Regions from separate parts of the Serratia rubidaea genome, predicted to be linked through region 1. Evidence: predicted binding sites of a transcription regulator. Region 1 holds the regulator's gene; the other holds the start of a gene.

Region 1 (7,695 bases):
CGTGGCCGCCGAACCGCGCAAAAGCCACGTCAGCGACGCGCGCCCGGACGAGCGCAGGAAAAAGAAAGCGCTGAAGAGCAATAAAAAAAGCCGCACCGCCGCGACGCCGAAAACCACCAAGGTTAAAACGGTTAAAAGCTCGACGATTAAAACCGCCAAGAAAACCACCCGCGTTAAATCCACGCGTAAAGCAACGCATCTGGCAAAAATTAAAGTTACCCCGCCGAAGAAAGGTTATAAAAAAGGCTACGGACGTCATCGCACTCACGGCCAGGCCACCAGCAAACTGCTGAGCGACGATAAACCGCTTAAACTGACCGCCGCGCATAAAAAACGCTACCAGCGGGCGAAGCAGACCGCGATGGCCAAGCTGATGAATCAGATGGGCAAGCCCTATCGCTGGGGCGGCGCCTCGCCGCGCACCGGTTTCGACTGCAGCGGGTTAATTTATTACGCCTATAAAGACGTGATGAAAATTAAAATGCCGCGTACGGCGAATGAAATGTATCACCTGCGCGATGCGGCGCCGATTAAGAAAAGCGAATTGGAAAAAGGCGATCTGGTATTCTTCCGCATTAACAACCGCGGCGCGGCCGATCACGTCGGCGTTTATCTCGGCGACGGCAAGTTTATTCAGTCGCCGCGCACCGGCAAGGATATCCGCATCAGCCAGCTGGATAATGACTACTGGCAGAATCACTACGTCGGCGCCCGCCGCGTGATGACGCCGAAAAACGTGCGTTAGTTCCCCCATGGCTGAGCCTGGCTCAGCCATTTATCCCCCGCCGGCGTCACTGTCGACGCTTTAAGCAGTTGAACGCTTAGCACGTTTTAAACCTTCCCTTCCCTTTGAAAGTCGTTAGAATTAATAACCTTAAAAAAAACATAACAACTCGATGCCCGGATATACCCGCAATAATTCGCGTGGCGGACAGCGGCAAGGGAAGGCATCCCGAAGGACTTACTGCGGGATGACTGAACGCAGCCAACGTCTCTGCAGCCTGAAGTATGACGGGTATAAGCAGCACGGTTTCGTCTGAGGGGTCACCCGCACCACCACATCCCGCAGGCGGCCATGGGCATCTGGCGCTATATCAATAAGGAGAAAGCAATGTCGTTTGAATTACCTGCATTACCGTACGCCAAAGACGCTCTCGAACCGCACATTTCCGCTGAAACGCTGGAATACCACTACGGCAAGCACCACAACACCTACGTGGTAAACCTGAACAACCTGGTGAAAGGCAGCGAGTTCGAAGGCAAAACCCTGGAAGAGATCGTGAAAACCTCTACCGGCGGCGTGTTCAACAACGCGGCGCAGGTGTGGAACCACACCTTCTACTGGCACTGCCTGTCGCCTCAGGGCGGCGGTGAACCTACCGGCGCGGTGGCTGACGCCATCAACCAGTCCTTCGGCTCTTTCGCCAAGTTCAAAGAAGAGTTCACCAAATCCGCCGTCGGCAACTTCGGCGCCGGCTGGACCTGGCTGGTGAAAAAGGCCGACGGCTCGCTGGCGATCGTCAACACCTCCAACGCGGCTACCCCGCTGACCGGTGACGACAAACCGCTGCTGACCGTGGACGTGTGGGAACACGCTTACTACATCGACTACCGCAATGCGCGTCCTAACTACCTGGAAAACTTCTGGGCGTTGGTTAACTGGGCATTCGTGGCGGAAAACCTGGCGTAATCGTCAGTTATCTGGCCAACAGAAAAGGCGCAGTGTTTACTGCGCCTTTTTATATTTCGCCGAACAATCAGTTCAGCGCAGCAATAAAACTAAAGGCAATAATCATCACCAGCGCGCAGGCGGTGGTGAACAGTGACAATTTTAACTCGGTTTCCATCAGAAACTCCCTTATCTGTTTCTCGACGCCAGCATAAAGCCCACAGTATTAATGGGTCAAATTATTTTCCCACAGTTCGCGGCAATCCCCAATTGATTTTGCGCAACGCCCGATAATGTTGCGGCAAAAAAAGGGCCAAGATTAAAATATTCGCCGCTTTCCCGACGGATAATGCTGATTTGCTCTTCCACTTTTGCGCAATATACGCCAAAATTCGCAGTTCACTGCTGCGTACCGGCCACGCGCCCCTCCGAACTAAGCAAGCGGCTTACGACTTCCAAACTAAAAACTACGTTTTCGAGATTTTGGAGCAGGATATACGCAGGCAAACGATTAACAACATACTTACATACTGCAAACATGTGAGTTCAGGAGTCATCTTTACATGGCAACGATTAAAGATGTGGCCAAACGCGCGGGCGTTTCCACCACCACCGTTTCCCACGTCATCAATAAGACCCGTTTCGTCGCCGAAGAGACCAAGGCGGCGGTCTGGGCAGCCATTAAAGATCTGCACTATTCGCCGAGCGCGGTTGCCCGCAGCCTGAAGGTCAACCACACCAAATCCATCGGCCTGCTGGCAACCTCCAGCGAAGCGCCCTACTTTGCTGAAGTGATTGAGGCGGTGGAAAACAGCTGCTACAGCAAAGGCTACACCCTGATTCTGTGCAACTCGCACAATAATCTGGACAAGCAGCGCGCCTATCTGGCGATGCTGGCGCAAAAACGCGTCGACGGCCTGCTGGTGATGTGTTCCGAATACCCCGATCAGCTGCTCGGCATGCTGGAAGACCACCGCAATATCCCAATGGTGGTGATGGACTGGGGCGTGGCGCGCAGTGACTTTACCGACACCATTATCGATAACGCCTTCGAAGGCGGCTATCTGGCGGGCCGCTATCTGATCGAACGCGGCCACCGCGAGATCGGCGCCATCCCCGGCCAGCTGTCGCGCAACACCGGCGGCGGCCGCCATCAGGGTTTCCTGAAGGCCCTGCAGGAAGCCAATATTGAGTTGCGCAACGAGTGGATCGTACAGGGCGACTTCGAACCGGAATCCGGCTATAAGGCGATGCACCAGATCCTGTCGCAAAAGCACCGCCCGACGGCGGTATTCTGCGGCGGCGATATTATGGCGATGGGCGCCATTTGCGCCGCGGACGAGCTGGGCCTGCGCGTACCGCAGGATATTTCAGTGATCGGTTATGACAACGTGCGCAACGCGCGCTACTTCACCCCGGCCCTGACCACGGTGCACCAGCCGAAAGAGCGTCTGGGTGAAATGGCCTTCACCATGCTGCTGGACCGTATTATCAGCAAGCGAGAGGAGTCGCAGGTGATCGAAGTGCATCCTAAACTGATCGAGCGGCGTTCCGTGGCCGACGGTCCCTTTATCGATTACCGCCGCTAAGCACGGCAGGCCGGCGCGTTTACGCCTCCGCCGGCCCCTGCTCCTCACTCAGCCACTCCTGATTCAAGGTTTCACTGTCCCCCAGATAATCCAGCAGCCAGGCGATGGCCGGCGACTGGTTAGGCTGCTGCCAGGTCAGGCAGCAGGCGCTGGGGGGAAACGGCTCCTGTAACTGCAGCACCGCCAGCTCACCACGCGCCACCAGCGGCAGCACCCGGTGCGCCGGCGCCATGCCGACGCATAAGCCGCCGCGCAGGCAATCCACCGCCGACACCCAGTCCGGCACCACCAGCCGACGCTGGTTATCCAGCGACCAGGTGACGCGTTTGGGCAGGCTGCGCGAGGTATCCTCCAGCAGCAGCGCCGGATAGGGGCGCAGCTGTTCATCGCTGAGCGCGCCGCTCAGCCCGGCCAGCGGATGCTCGGCGCTGACCACGCACAGCCAGTTCATAAAGCCCATATCGCGAAAGGCGAACCCGCCGCCGGTGGGCACCGCGCGCGTGGCGCCGATCGCCATTTCGGCGCGGCCGTCCACCAGCGCATCCCAGACGCCGTTAAACACCTCCGGCTGCAGCAGCAGTTCAACGTCCGGGAAGTGGCGATAAAAATCCAGCACCAGCTGCCGGCAGCGCTGCGGCTTTACGATCAGATCGACGGCGATCTTCACCTGGCCGCGCCAGCCGTTGGCGACCTGCTGACACTGACGCCGCGTGTCGAGCATTTTTTTGATAACAGCGCGCGATTCCTGTACAAACAGCGCGCCGGCCGGCGTCAGCGTCACGTCGCGATGGCGCCGCTCAAACAGCGGCACCGCCAGCCACTGCTCCAGCTGGCGCACGGTATAGCTGACCGCGGAAGGGACACGGTGCAGCTCCTGCGCCGCCGCGCTGAAACTGCCGGTACGCGCCACGGCGTCGACCACATCCAGAGAATATTCAGACCACATGCGTTTGCCTGCAAAATTTTTCAAACCAGTATGCAAATATTACCGTTTCACAACCAGAGATCCAGCCGGATACACTGCGCGGCGTGAAAACCTGCATCACAAATAACGACTGAGAACGACTATGCGAAACTTTGGATTTATGTGTTATCTGGCCGGCCTGAGTATGCTCGGCTTTCTGGCCACGGATATGTACCTGCCGGCCTTCGGCATGATGCAGCACGACCTGCAAATTTCTCCCGGCGCGATCAGCGCCAGCCTGAGTATCTTCCTGGCCGGCTTCGCCTTTGCGCAACTGCTGTGGGGCCCGCTGTCCGACCGGCTGGGGCGCAAACCGGTGCTGCTGATTGGCCTGGCGCTGTTCGGCCTCGGCTGTCTTGGCATGCTGTGGGCCACTAATGCGCTGCAGCTGTGGACGCTGCGCTTTATCCAGGCGGTCGGCGTCTGCGCCGCCGCGGTGACCTGGCAGGCCATCGTCATCGACCGCTATCCCGGCAGCCGCGCCAACCAGGTGTTCGCCACCATTATGCCGCTGGTCGCCCTCTCCCCGGCGCTGGCGCCGCTGGTCGGCGCCTGGCTGCTGAACCATCTGAGCTGGCGCGCCATTTTCGCCGTGCTGCTGGCGATCACGCTGCTGTTGCTGCTGCCGACGCTGCTGCTGCGTGACAAGCCGCGCCCGCGCGCCGACGAAGGCGCCGCACCCGGCATCGGTTTCCTGCAGCTGCTGAAGTCGCCGCTGTACAGCGGCAACGTGCTGGTATACGCCGCCTGCTCAGCCGGTTTCTTCGCCTGGCTGACCGGTTCGCCGTTTATTCTGGGCAGTATGGGCTACACTCCGAACGATATCGGCCTGAGTTACGTGCCGCAGACGCTGGCGTTTCTGCTCGGGGGGTTCGGCTGCCGCAGCGCATTAAGCCGTACGAACGGCAATACGCTGCTGCCGTGGCTGCTGGTGATGTACGCCGTCAGCATGGTGGCGCTGTATCTGGTTGCTACCCTGACCACGCCGACGCTGACCACGCTGCTGATCCCCTTCTGCCTGATGGCGCTGGTTAACGGCGCCACCTACCCGATCGTGGTGGCGAATGCGCTGACGCCGTTCCCGGAAAGCACCGGTAAAGCGGCGGCGCTGCAAAATACCCTGCAGCTGGGCCTGTGTTTCGTCGCCAGTATGCTGGTGTCCGCCTATATCGCGCAGCCGTTGCTGGCGACGGTAACGGTAATGGTTGCCACGGTCGTCCTGGCCGCCGCCGGCTATCTGCTGCAGCGCGGCAGCGGCGCACGCCCACAGGACGCCGAGCACCGTCAGCATGCTAACTCTGCGTCATAATTACCCATAATAATATTCACTTAAATGACATGTCTGCCGAGCACGATTTACGGTTGAGTAAGCGTCTCGGCAGGCCTATACTCAAAAAAGCGCTAAAAATAACATAGCAATTTCTCGTATTAACCCGTGGCGTTTCGTGGTCGCCAATGGCGTCACTTTTTTACTTTAATTGATGAGTTTACCCTGCCAGCCGGTACGGGCTTCTCTTTTGAATTTTCCTCTGTTCATGTCGGATATCGGACGCCGCGGTGCAATCTTCCGCAGGTATACGTATGTGCCTACCCAAATTGGCTAAGCTTTTTAGGTGGCCATAAGTCAGAAGAAAGGTGATGGAGAAACTAAATGAGTTCATCGTGTTTAGAAGATCTGAGCATCCAGGATAACCAATGGTATCGTATCGCCCATGAAATGCTCAGCATGGCCGATATAGAAATAAACGGCACCCGACCTTTCGATATTCAGGTAAAGAACCCCGAATTTTTTAAACGCGTGCTGCAGGAAGGCTCTCTCGGGCTGGGCGAAAGTTATATGGACGGCTGGTGGGAGTGCGAGCGGCTGGACTGTTTCTTTCAACGCGTGCTGACCGCCGGCCTGGAAAGAAAACTCCCCCACCATTTTAAAGACACGCTGCGCATTGCCGCCGCGCGCCTGACCAATCTGCAGTCCAAAAAACGCGCGTGGATCGTGGGGAAAGAGCATTACGATCTCGGCAACGATTTATTTACCCTGATGCTGGATCCTTATATGCAATATTCCTGCGGCTACTGGAAAAGCGCCGAGACGCTGGAACAGGCGCAGGAAAATAAATTGCGCATGATCTGCGACAAGCTGCAATTACAGCCGGGCATGCGCCTGCTGGATATTGGCTGCGGCTGGGGCGGGCTGTCGGCGTTTGCGGCCAAAAATTACGGCGTGTCGGTGGTGGGCGTCACCATTTCCGCCGAGCAGCAGAAACTGGCGCAGGCGCGCTGCGCCGGGCTGGACGTGGATATTCAGCTGCAGGATTACCGCGATCTGCATCAGCAGTTTGACCGCATCGTCTCGGTCGGCATGTTTGAACACGTCGGGCCGAAGAATTACCGCACCTATTTCGAGGTGGTTGAGCGCAATTTAAAACCCGACGGTTTATTCCTGCTGCATACCATCGGCTCAAACAGAACCGATATGAATGTCGATCCGTGGATCAATAAATATATCTTCCCTAACGGCTGCCTGCCCTCCGTGGCGCATATTGCCCAGACCAGCGAAGGCCGCTTCGTGATGGAAGACTGGCATAATTTCGGCGCCGACTACGATCGCACGCTGATGGCCTGGTATGAGCGCTTCCAACAGGCGTGGCCGCAGCTGGCCGAACGCTATTCCGAGCGCTTTGAGCGGATGTTCAGCTACTATCTTAACGCCTGCGCCGGCGCCTTCCGCTCGCGCGATATTCAGCTGTGGCAGGTGCTGTTCAGCCCGAAAGGCGTTGAAGGCGGCATCCGCGTCCCGCGCTGAGCGCCGCAAGCCAGCAGATGACCGGGCGACATCATGAAAAGCCGCAATTCATTGCGGCTTTTTGGTCGGTAACCGTCCCATTTTAGCGAACATGCTGCGTACGGCCGGCATAAAAAAATCCGTAACCCCTGCAGGTTACGGATAGTCTTCACAGCGCGGCGTCATCCTAACGCCCGGAGGTGATGATTCATTGTCCATCACCCCGTCCTGGCGCGGCCGCAGGTCATTGCGCCGCTATCAGCCGCAGTAGACGCGCGTGATTTTATCGTCCCGATCGCCGAGGAAGTTCAGGCGGGTCAGGTTGAAATCCATGGTGACCGCTGAATTATAAGGAATGGTGCGCACCTGACGGGCGTCGATCTGCACGCCGTCCAGTGAAGAGAGCGGTTTGCCCACGTAGTTTTGATATTGCGACGCGCCGCAGGTGTCATCCGCATCGACCGACGACGCCGTCGCGCCGTTTTCTGACGTACTGCTACAGGCAGCCAGCGTCATCAGCGCCGCCAACATCAACGTTTTCCGATAAAACTTCACGTTTAGCTCCTCTTTTTTTGCGTTCAACCCTGTCACGTCCGCTCAGGGGTTCGGCGTAGCCGCGCCTGGATTCTGCGCCAGCGCCGCTTCTCGGCTGGCCAGGACGCGCTCTACGGTATCCACCACCGCCTGCGTT
Region 2 (7,695 bases), 1.4 Mb from region 1:
CGACAACAACGAATACGAAGTGTGGGACGGTGAAGCGCGCTGCCACGGGTTTGGCCGGCCGATCGCCATCAAGCATATCCGCCCGGTGATGCCGCTGCTGATGATGCGCGCCTCGATGGAGGCCCAACAGCGCTTTGCGCCCGGCCTGCGGCCGTACCTGATCTCCCGCTCCGGCTGCGCCGGCATGCAGCGCTATGTGCAGACCTGGAGCGGCGATAACCGCACCAGCTGGCAGACGCTGCGCTACAACATCCGCATGGGCCTGGGGATGAGCCTGTCCGGCCTGTATAACGTCGGCCATGACGTCGGCGGCTTCTCCGGCGACAAGCCGGACGCCGAGCTGCTGGTGCGTTGGGTGCAGAACGGCGTGATGCATCCGCGCTTTACCATCCACTCCTGGAACGACGACGCCACGGTGAATGAACCCTGGATGTATCCGGCGGCGACGCCGATGATCCGTCAGGCGATCAACCTGCGCTATCGGCTGATGCCGTATCTGTATACGCTGCTGTGGCAGGCCTGCGCCGAAGATGAGCCGATGCTGCGGCCGACCTTCCTGGATCATGAGCAGGACAGCCGCGTCTGGTGTGAGAACGACGACTTTATGCTGGGGCGCGATCTGCTGGTGGCCAGCGTGGTGGAGCCGGAGCAGCGTGAGCGTACGGTGTACCTGCCGGATAACCAGATGGGCTGGTACTGCTTCTACAGCGGGCAGTGGTTCAGCGGCGGGCAGAGCGTAACGCTGCCGGCGCCGCTGGAGCGTTTGCCGCTGCTGGTGCGGGCCGGTGCCGCTCTGCCGCTTTCGCGCCGTCTGGCGCACGTTGACGTGGCGGCGGATGACCAGCGCGAACTCAAGCTGTTCCCGCTGCAGCAGGGGGAAAGCTCGGGGCTGCTGTATGAAGACGACGGCGAGAGCGACGCCTGGCGGCAGGGCGGCGCGCTGTGGCTGCGCTGGCGCATGCGCTGCGACGCGCAGCGCATTACGCTGACGGTGAGTTGTGAAGGGGATTTCCGTCCGGCGTGGCGGCAGCTGGCGGTGACGCTGCCGGCGGCGGAAACGCGCGAACTGTGGATCAACGGCGAGCGGGCGAGCGGTTATACGCTGGACTAAATAAAACGGGCGCCGTGACGGCGCCCGCTGATGACTATTCCGCCGCGCGCTTCTTGCGCGGCTTTTTCACCTTACTGATGGTTTTCACTTCGCTTTCCAGCCAGCCGTCCTGCAGACGGGTTTTCAGGATCTCGCCCACCTGCGCCTGTTTGGTGGTTTTCAGCACTTCGCCGCGCGGGGTTTGCGTCACGCTGTAGCCGCGCGCCAGCGTTGCCAGCGGGCTGACCGCTTCCAGCTGGCTGCAGGCGACGCCGAAGCGCTGACGGTAGCCGTTCAACTGACGCTCCAGCGCCTGCTGCAGCCGGTATTCCTGCTGCTGAATGCGCTGCTGGCCGCGGTGAATGCGCCCCAGCGGCTGCACCTGATTCAGGCGCTGCTGCAGGCGTTCGCTGCGGCGTTCGCTGTGGCGCAGCTGATGCTGCATGCCTTCTTCCAGCCGGCGCTGCAGCTTGAACAGCAGCGTCTGCTGACGCGCCAGCCGCAGGTGCGGATGCTGTTGCTGCAGACGGTGGTGCAGGCGGCTGAACTGCTGCTGGCGCTGCGCCAGATAGTAGTCCATCGCCATTTCCAGCCGCTGCTGCTGCGACTGCAGCTGGCGCAGCAGCTCCAGCTGATTGCGGCTGACCAGTTCGGCGGCGGCGGAAGGGGTAGGGGCGCGCAGGTCGGCGACGAAGTCGGCGATGGTGACGTCGGTTTCATGGCCGACGGCGCTGACTACTGGAATATGGCTGGCGAAGATCGCCCGCGCCACGCGTTCGTCGTTAAAGCTCCACAGATCTTCCAGCGAGCCGCCGCCGCGGCCGACGATCAGCACGTCGCACTCATCGCGTCGGTTGGCGGCTTCAATCGCCCGGACGATTTGCAGCGGCGCGTCCGCGCCCTGCACCGAGGTGGGGTAGATGACGATCGGCAGCGACGGATCGCGGCGCTGCAGCACCTGCAGAATATCGTGCAGCGCGGCGCCGCTGGCGGAGGTGATCACGCCAAGGCGTTTGGCCGGGCTGGGCAGCGGCTGTTTAAACTGCTGGTCGAACAGCCCTTCGGCCGCCAGCTGCTGCTTGAGCTGTTCAAACTGCTGCTGCAGCAGGCCGTCGCCTGCCGGCTGCATGTTTTCGGCGATCAGCTGATAGTCGCCGCGCGGCTCATACAGCGTGATGCTGGCGCGCACCAGCACCTGCTGGCCGTTTTGCGGGCGGAAATTGACGCGGCGGTTGCTGTTGCGGAACATCGCGCAGCGTACCTGCGCGCGGTCGTCTTTCAGCGTGAAATACCAGTGGCCGGAAGCGGGCTGGGAGAAGTTTGAGATCTCGGCGGAGAGCCAAATCTGCCCCATCTCCATTTCCAGGAGCTGTTTAACCGTCTGATTCAGGCGGCTTACGGTAAAAATGGACGGTGCGGTAGGTAGCGACATGTGACCCAGATCAAATTTCAAAACAACCACTTAATTGACTGATACTACATGCCTCAAACAGCTAATCAAGAGTTTTTGTAAGAAAGTGCTGGAGGCAACCGATTCCGCTCTGTATAATGCCGCGGCAATATTTTATCTTTTCCGCATCCACCCTGGTGAGATATTGCCCATGCTACGTATCGCTAAAGAAGCTCTGACGTTTGACGACGTTCTCCTGGTTCCAGCCCACTCCACCGTTCTGCCGAACACCGCAGAATTAGGCACTCAGCTGACCAAAACTATCCGCCTGAATATCCCTATGCTGTCCGCAGCGATGGATACCGTCACCGAATCCGGCCTGGCCATCGCGCTGGCGCAGGAAGGCGGCCTTGGCTTCATCCACAAAAACATGTCTATTGAGCGTCAGGCTGAAGAAGTCAGCCGCGTGAAGAAACATGAAAGCGGCGTAGTGACCGACCCGCAGACCGTAACCCCGTCCACCACGCTGAAAGAAGTCAAAGAACTGACCGAACGCAACGGCTTTGCCGGCTACCCGGTCGTGACCGAAGACAATGAGCTGGTCGGCATTATCACCGGCCGCGACGTGCGCTTTGTGACCGACCTGAACCAGGCGGTGACCGCGGTTATGACGCCGAAAGATCGTCTGGTGACGGTGAAAGAGGGCGAAGCGCGTGAAGTGGTGCTGCAAAAAATGCACGAGAAGCGCGTTGAGAAAGCGCTGGTGGTTGACGAAAGTTTCCACCTGCTCGGCATGATCACCGTAAAAGATTTCCAGAAAGCCGAACGTAAGCCTAACGCCTGTAAAGATGAGCAGGGTCGCCTGCGCGTCGGCGCGGCGGTCGGCGCCGGCGCCGGCAACGAAGAGCGCGTTGACGCGCTGGTTGCGGCAGGCGTTGACGTACTGCTGATCGACTCCTCCCACGGCCACTCTGAAGGCGTGCTGCAGCGTATTCGCGAAACCCGCGCCAAATACCCGGATCTGCAAATCGTCGGCGGCAACGTCGCGACCGCAGCCGGCGCCAAAGCGCTGGTTGAAGCCGGCGTCAGCGCGGTGAAAGTGGGCATCGGCCCTGGCTCTATCTGCACCACCCGTATCGTGACCGGCGTCGGCGTGCCGCAAATCACCGCCATCTCCGATGCGGTTGCAGCGCTGGAAGGCACCGGCATCCCGGTTATCGCCGACGGCGGCATCCGCTTCTCCGGCGATATCGCCAAGGCGATCGCGGCGGGCGCATCCTGCGTGATGGTCGGCTCCATGCTGGCGGGCACCGAAGAATCTCCGGGTGAAATCGAGCTGTATCAGGGCCGTTCATTCAAATCCTACCGCGGTATGGGCTCGCTGGGCGCGATGTCCAAAGGCTCTTCTGACCGTTACTTCCAGACCGACAACGCGGCGGACAAACTGGTGCCGGAAGGCATCGAAGGCCGCGTGGCGTACAAAGGCATGCTGAAGGCCATCGTACACCAGCAGATGGGCGGCCTGCGCTCCTGCATGGGTCTGACCGGCTGCGGCACCATCGACGAACTGCGCACCAAGGCGGAATTCGTGCGCATCAGCGGCGCCGGCATCCAGGAAAGCCACGTGCACGATGTGACCATCACCAAAGAGTCGCCAAACTACCGTATGGGCTAACCCACGGCAGAGATGTTTATGCGTAGCGGCGTGGCGTGCCACGTCGCTGGCCCCGCAGAGCGGGGCCATCACCACGCGCTTATTGTTGTTTTTTCTCCTTTTGTTGCTGGAATTCGCCTCACATGACACAAAATATTCATAAGCATCGCATTCTTATTCTGGACTTCGGTTCGCAGTACACCCAACTGGTAGCCCGTCGCGTGCGCGAAATCGGCGTTTACTGTGAACTGTGGGCCTGGGACGTCAGCGAAGAGCAGATCCGCGAATTCAACCCGAGCGGCATCATCCTGTCCGGCGGTCCGGAAAGCACCACCGAACACAACAGCCCGCGCGCGCCGGAATACGTCTTCAACGCCGGCGTACCGGTGCTGGGCGTGTGCTACGGCATGCAGACCATGGCGATGCAGCTGGGCGGCCAGGTACAGGGCTCCAGCGAGCGTGAGTTCGGCTATGCACAGGTGGAAGTGACCACCGAAAGCGCGCTGATCCGCGACATTGAAGACGCCATTAGCCCGGCAGGCAAACCGCTGCTGGACGTGTGGATGAGCCACGGCGACAAAGTCACCGCCATCCCGTCTGATTTTGTCACCGTCGCCAGCACCGACACCTGCCCGTTCGCCATTATGGCCAACGAAGAAAAACGCTTCTACGGCGTGCAGTTCCACCCGGAAGTGACCCACACCCGTCAGGGCCAGCGTATGCTGGAACGTTTTGTCCTGGATATCTGCCAGTGTGAAGCGCTGTGGACCCCGGCCACCATCATCGAAGATGCGGTTGAACGCATCCGCGAGCAGGTGGGTGAAGACCAGGTGATCCTCGGCCTGTCCGGCGGCGTGGACTCTTCCGTTACCGCGATGCTGCTGCACCGCGCCATCGGCAAGCGCCTGACCTGCGTCTTCGTTGACAACGGCCTGCTGCGCCTGAACGAAGCCAAGCAGGTGATGGAGATGTTCGGCGACCACTTCGGCCTGAACATCGTTCATGTGGAAGGCGAGCAGCGCTTCCTGGACGCGCTGAAAGGCGAGAACGATCCAGAAGCGAAGCGTAAAATCATCGGCCGCGTGTTCGTTGAAGTGTTCGACGAAGAAGCGCTGAAGCTGGACGACGTGAAATGGCTGGCGCAGGGCACCATCTACCCTGACGTGATCGAATCCGCCGCTTCCGCCACCGGCAAAGCGCACGTGATCAAGTCGCACCACAACGTGGGCGGCCTGCCGAAAGAGATGAAGATGGGTCTGGTTGAACCGCTGCGTGAGCTGTTTAAAGACGAAGTGCGCAAAATCGGTCTGGAGCTGGGCCTGCCGTACGACATGCTGTACCGTCACCCGTTCCCGGGGCCGGGTCTGGGCGTGCGCGTGCTGGGCGAAGTGAAGAAAGAGTACTGCGACCTGCTGCGCCGCGCCGACGCCATCTTTATCGAAGAGCTGCATAAAGCCGACCTGTACAACAAGGTCAGCCAGGCGTTCACCGTGTTCCTGCCGGTGCGCTCCGTCGGCGTGATGGGCGACGGCCGTAAGTACGACTGGGTTGTTTCGCTGCGTGCGGTGGAAACTATCGACTTTATGACCGCGCACTGGGCGCACCTGCCGTATGAGTTCCTCGGCCGCGTCTCCAACCGCATCATCAACGAAGTAGACGGCATTTCCCGCGTGGTGTACGACATCAGCGGCAAGCCGCCGGCGACGATTGAGTGGGAATAACTCCACGCTGATATCGCCCGTTTGATGGCATACAGATAAGACTAAGCCCGCTTAATAGCGGGCTTTTTTTTGCGTTGTCTGCAGTACTACTATTCGCTGTTGCTTGTACGGTCCGCATACTGCCTAAATCTGCTATGGGTTGCGGGTTCCGCTCTGTGTCTCTGCGATAGTCCGATAGCCAGCGGCGCGGCGGTCGTATGCGATCAGGGATAACAGCAGTGCCAGGCCCAGTACCGAGACCATCGCGCCGGTCATGCCCGTATAGCCGATGCCGATGGTTCCGATCGTTACGCCGCCCAATACTGAACCCAGGGCGATGCCAGAGTTGAAACCCGCGATATTCAGGCCCGCAGCGACGCCAAGGGCGTGTGGCGCATGCCGTTCGGCGATATGGATAAGGCGGGCCTGTAGAGCCGGTACGGAAGCGAAGCTAAACAGACCCAGCAGTGCAATCAGTATGCCCATGGTTACCGCAGAGGAGGCGAATAGCCACATTCCCAGCACGACCAGGGTTATGGCGGAGATAACGACCACGCTTGCATGGTTGACGCCCATCCGGTCGGTTACCTTGCCGCCGATGATGTTGCCGATGGCCGCTAATACACCGTAGGCCAGCATAAACAGGCTGACGGTGGCGGGACTAACCTGCGTTACGTCGGTCAGCAGCGGCGCGATGAAGGTATAGGCCGTGAACGAACCGGCATAGCCCAAGACGGTAACCAATGCGGCCAGCAGCAGAGCCGGGTGGAAGATGGCCTTCAGAGCCAGTGCAACAGACTCGTTGCCTGTATGTTCCCCATTTCGAGGCGGTTCCTTCATGCCTAGCAGCAGGCCCAGGAAGCCCAGAGCCCCGAATGCGGCAATCGTGCCGAGTACCGGTCGCCAGGCGCTTACCCCTCCCAGATAGGTACTGATGGGAACGCCGATCGCCATAGCGACCGTAAAGCCGCAAAATACCACCGCGACGGCGCTGCCCGCTTTTTTGGCGCCGACGAGGCCTGCTGCCGTGCTGGAGGCGGCGGCGAGGAACAGACCGTGTCCGAGTCCGGCAATGAAACGCGCCACCAGCAGCATTGAAATGCTGGTGGCAAGCGCTGCGGTCAGACTGCCGATGGTGAAGATCAGCATCGTCATCAGCATGGTCCGCTTGCGTGACCAGCTAGCCGTCAAAGCGGTCAGCACCGGTGCTGCAAAGGTCGCCCCCAGGGCATACCAGGTCACTGCGTGGCCGACGCGTTCGATGTTGACGTTCAAACTTTGTGCCATGACGGCAGTCAGACCGATAGGGACGAATTCTGCCAGGCCCAGCGCAAAGGCGCTGAGCGTGAAAATATAGATGATGATTGGCATGACGCACTCTCTCAATAAATCGGGGGAAACGGCCATTGGCCGCCGCTGGCAAGCAGGGTAGAGAGCGTTGTGAGATATGAGAAATTATTATTTAATCTATAATCGATAAATATTTTTATAGCTTGGCGGCCCGCGGCTGATTATGCACCGACGTAGCCGAAAGGAAGACGATATATGAGCCATCTCGACCACCTGCGCACCTTTATTGAGGCCTACCGACTGCAGTCGTTCTCGCGGGCGGCCGAATCCTTGGGCATGACACAGCCTGCGGCATCTTTGCATATTCAGGCGTTGGAAGCCTTTGTTGGCAAACAGCTGTTTGTACGGCGAGCGCGCGGCGTTGCCGTAACGGAAGCGGCCGATGAATTGGCGCGGGCTATCGGCCCGATGATCGATAGTTTGGAAACAAGGATGGCCTCCTACCGCAGCGGCGGTGAACTGGGGGGAACGGTGCATATTGCCGGGCCGTCTGACTTCATCTATTCCAGAA

The links. The regulator PurR, encoded in region 1, represses purine synthesis genes. The targets are predictions, from matches to a motif close to CANGCAAACGTTTGCNTG.
Region 2: a site for PurR is predicted at 2,614-2,631, ahead of guaB (IMP dehydrogenase). Genes of this name have one in related genera too.

Annotation. Positions count from the first base shown of each region.
Region 1 covers NZ_CP065640.1:3,736,210-3,743,904, reverse strand. The annotation lists gene I6G83_RS17555 (C40 family peptidase) at 1-745, shown strand, start outside; gene sodB (superoxide dismutase [Fe]) at 1,112-1,690, shown strand; gene cydH (cytochrome bd-I oxidase subunit CydH) at 1,758-1,847, opposite strand; gene purR (HTH-type transcriptional repressor PurR) at 2,233-3,258, shown strand; gene punR (DNA-binding transcriptional activator PunR) at 3,278-4,204, opposite strand; gene punC (purine nucleoside transporter PunC) at 4,326-5,531, shown strand; gene cfa (cyclopropane fatty acyl phospholipid synthase) at 5,874-7,025, shown strand; gene I6G83_RS17520 (I78 family peptidase inhibitor) at 7,263-7,559, opposite strand; gene I6G83_RS17515 (riboflavin synthase) at 7,602-7,695, opposite strand, start outside.
Region 2 covers NZ_CP065640.1:190,643-198,337, reverse strand. The annotation lists gene I6G83_RS00895 (glycoside hydrolase family 31 protein) at 1-1,111, shown strand, start outside; gene xseA (exodeoxyribonuclease VII large subunit) at 1,146-2,522, opposite strand; gene guaB (IMP dehydrogenase) at 2,692-4,155, shown strand; gene guaA (glutamine-hydrolyzing GMP synthase) at 4,278-5,855, shown strand; gene I6G83_RS00875 (MFS transporter) at 5,988-7,205, opposite strand; gene I6G83_RS00870 (LysR family transcriptional regulator) at 7,380-7,695, shown strand, end outside.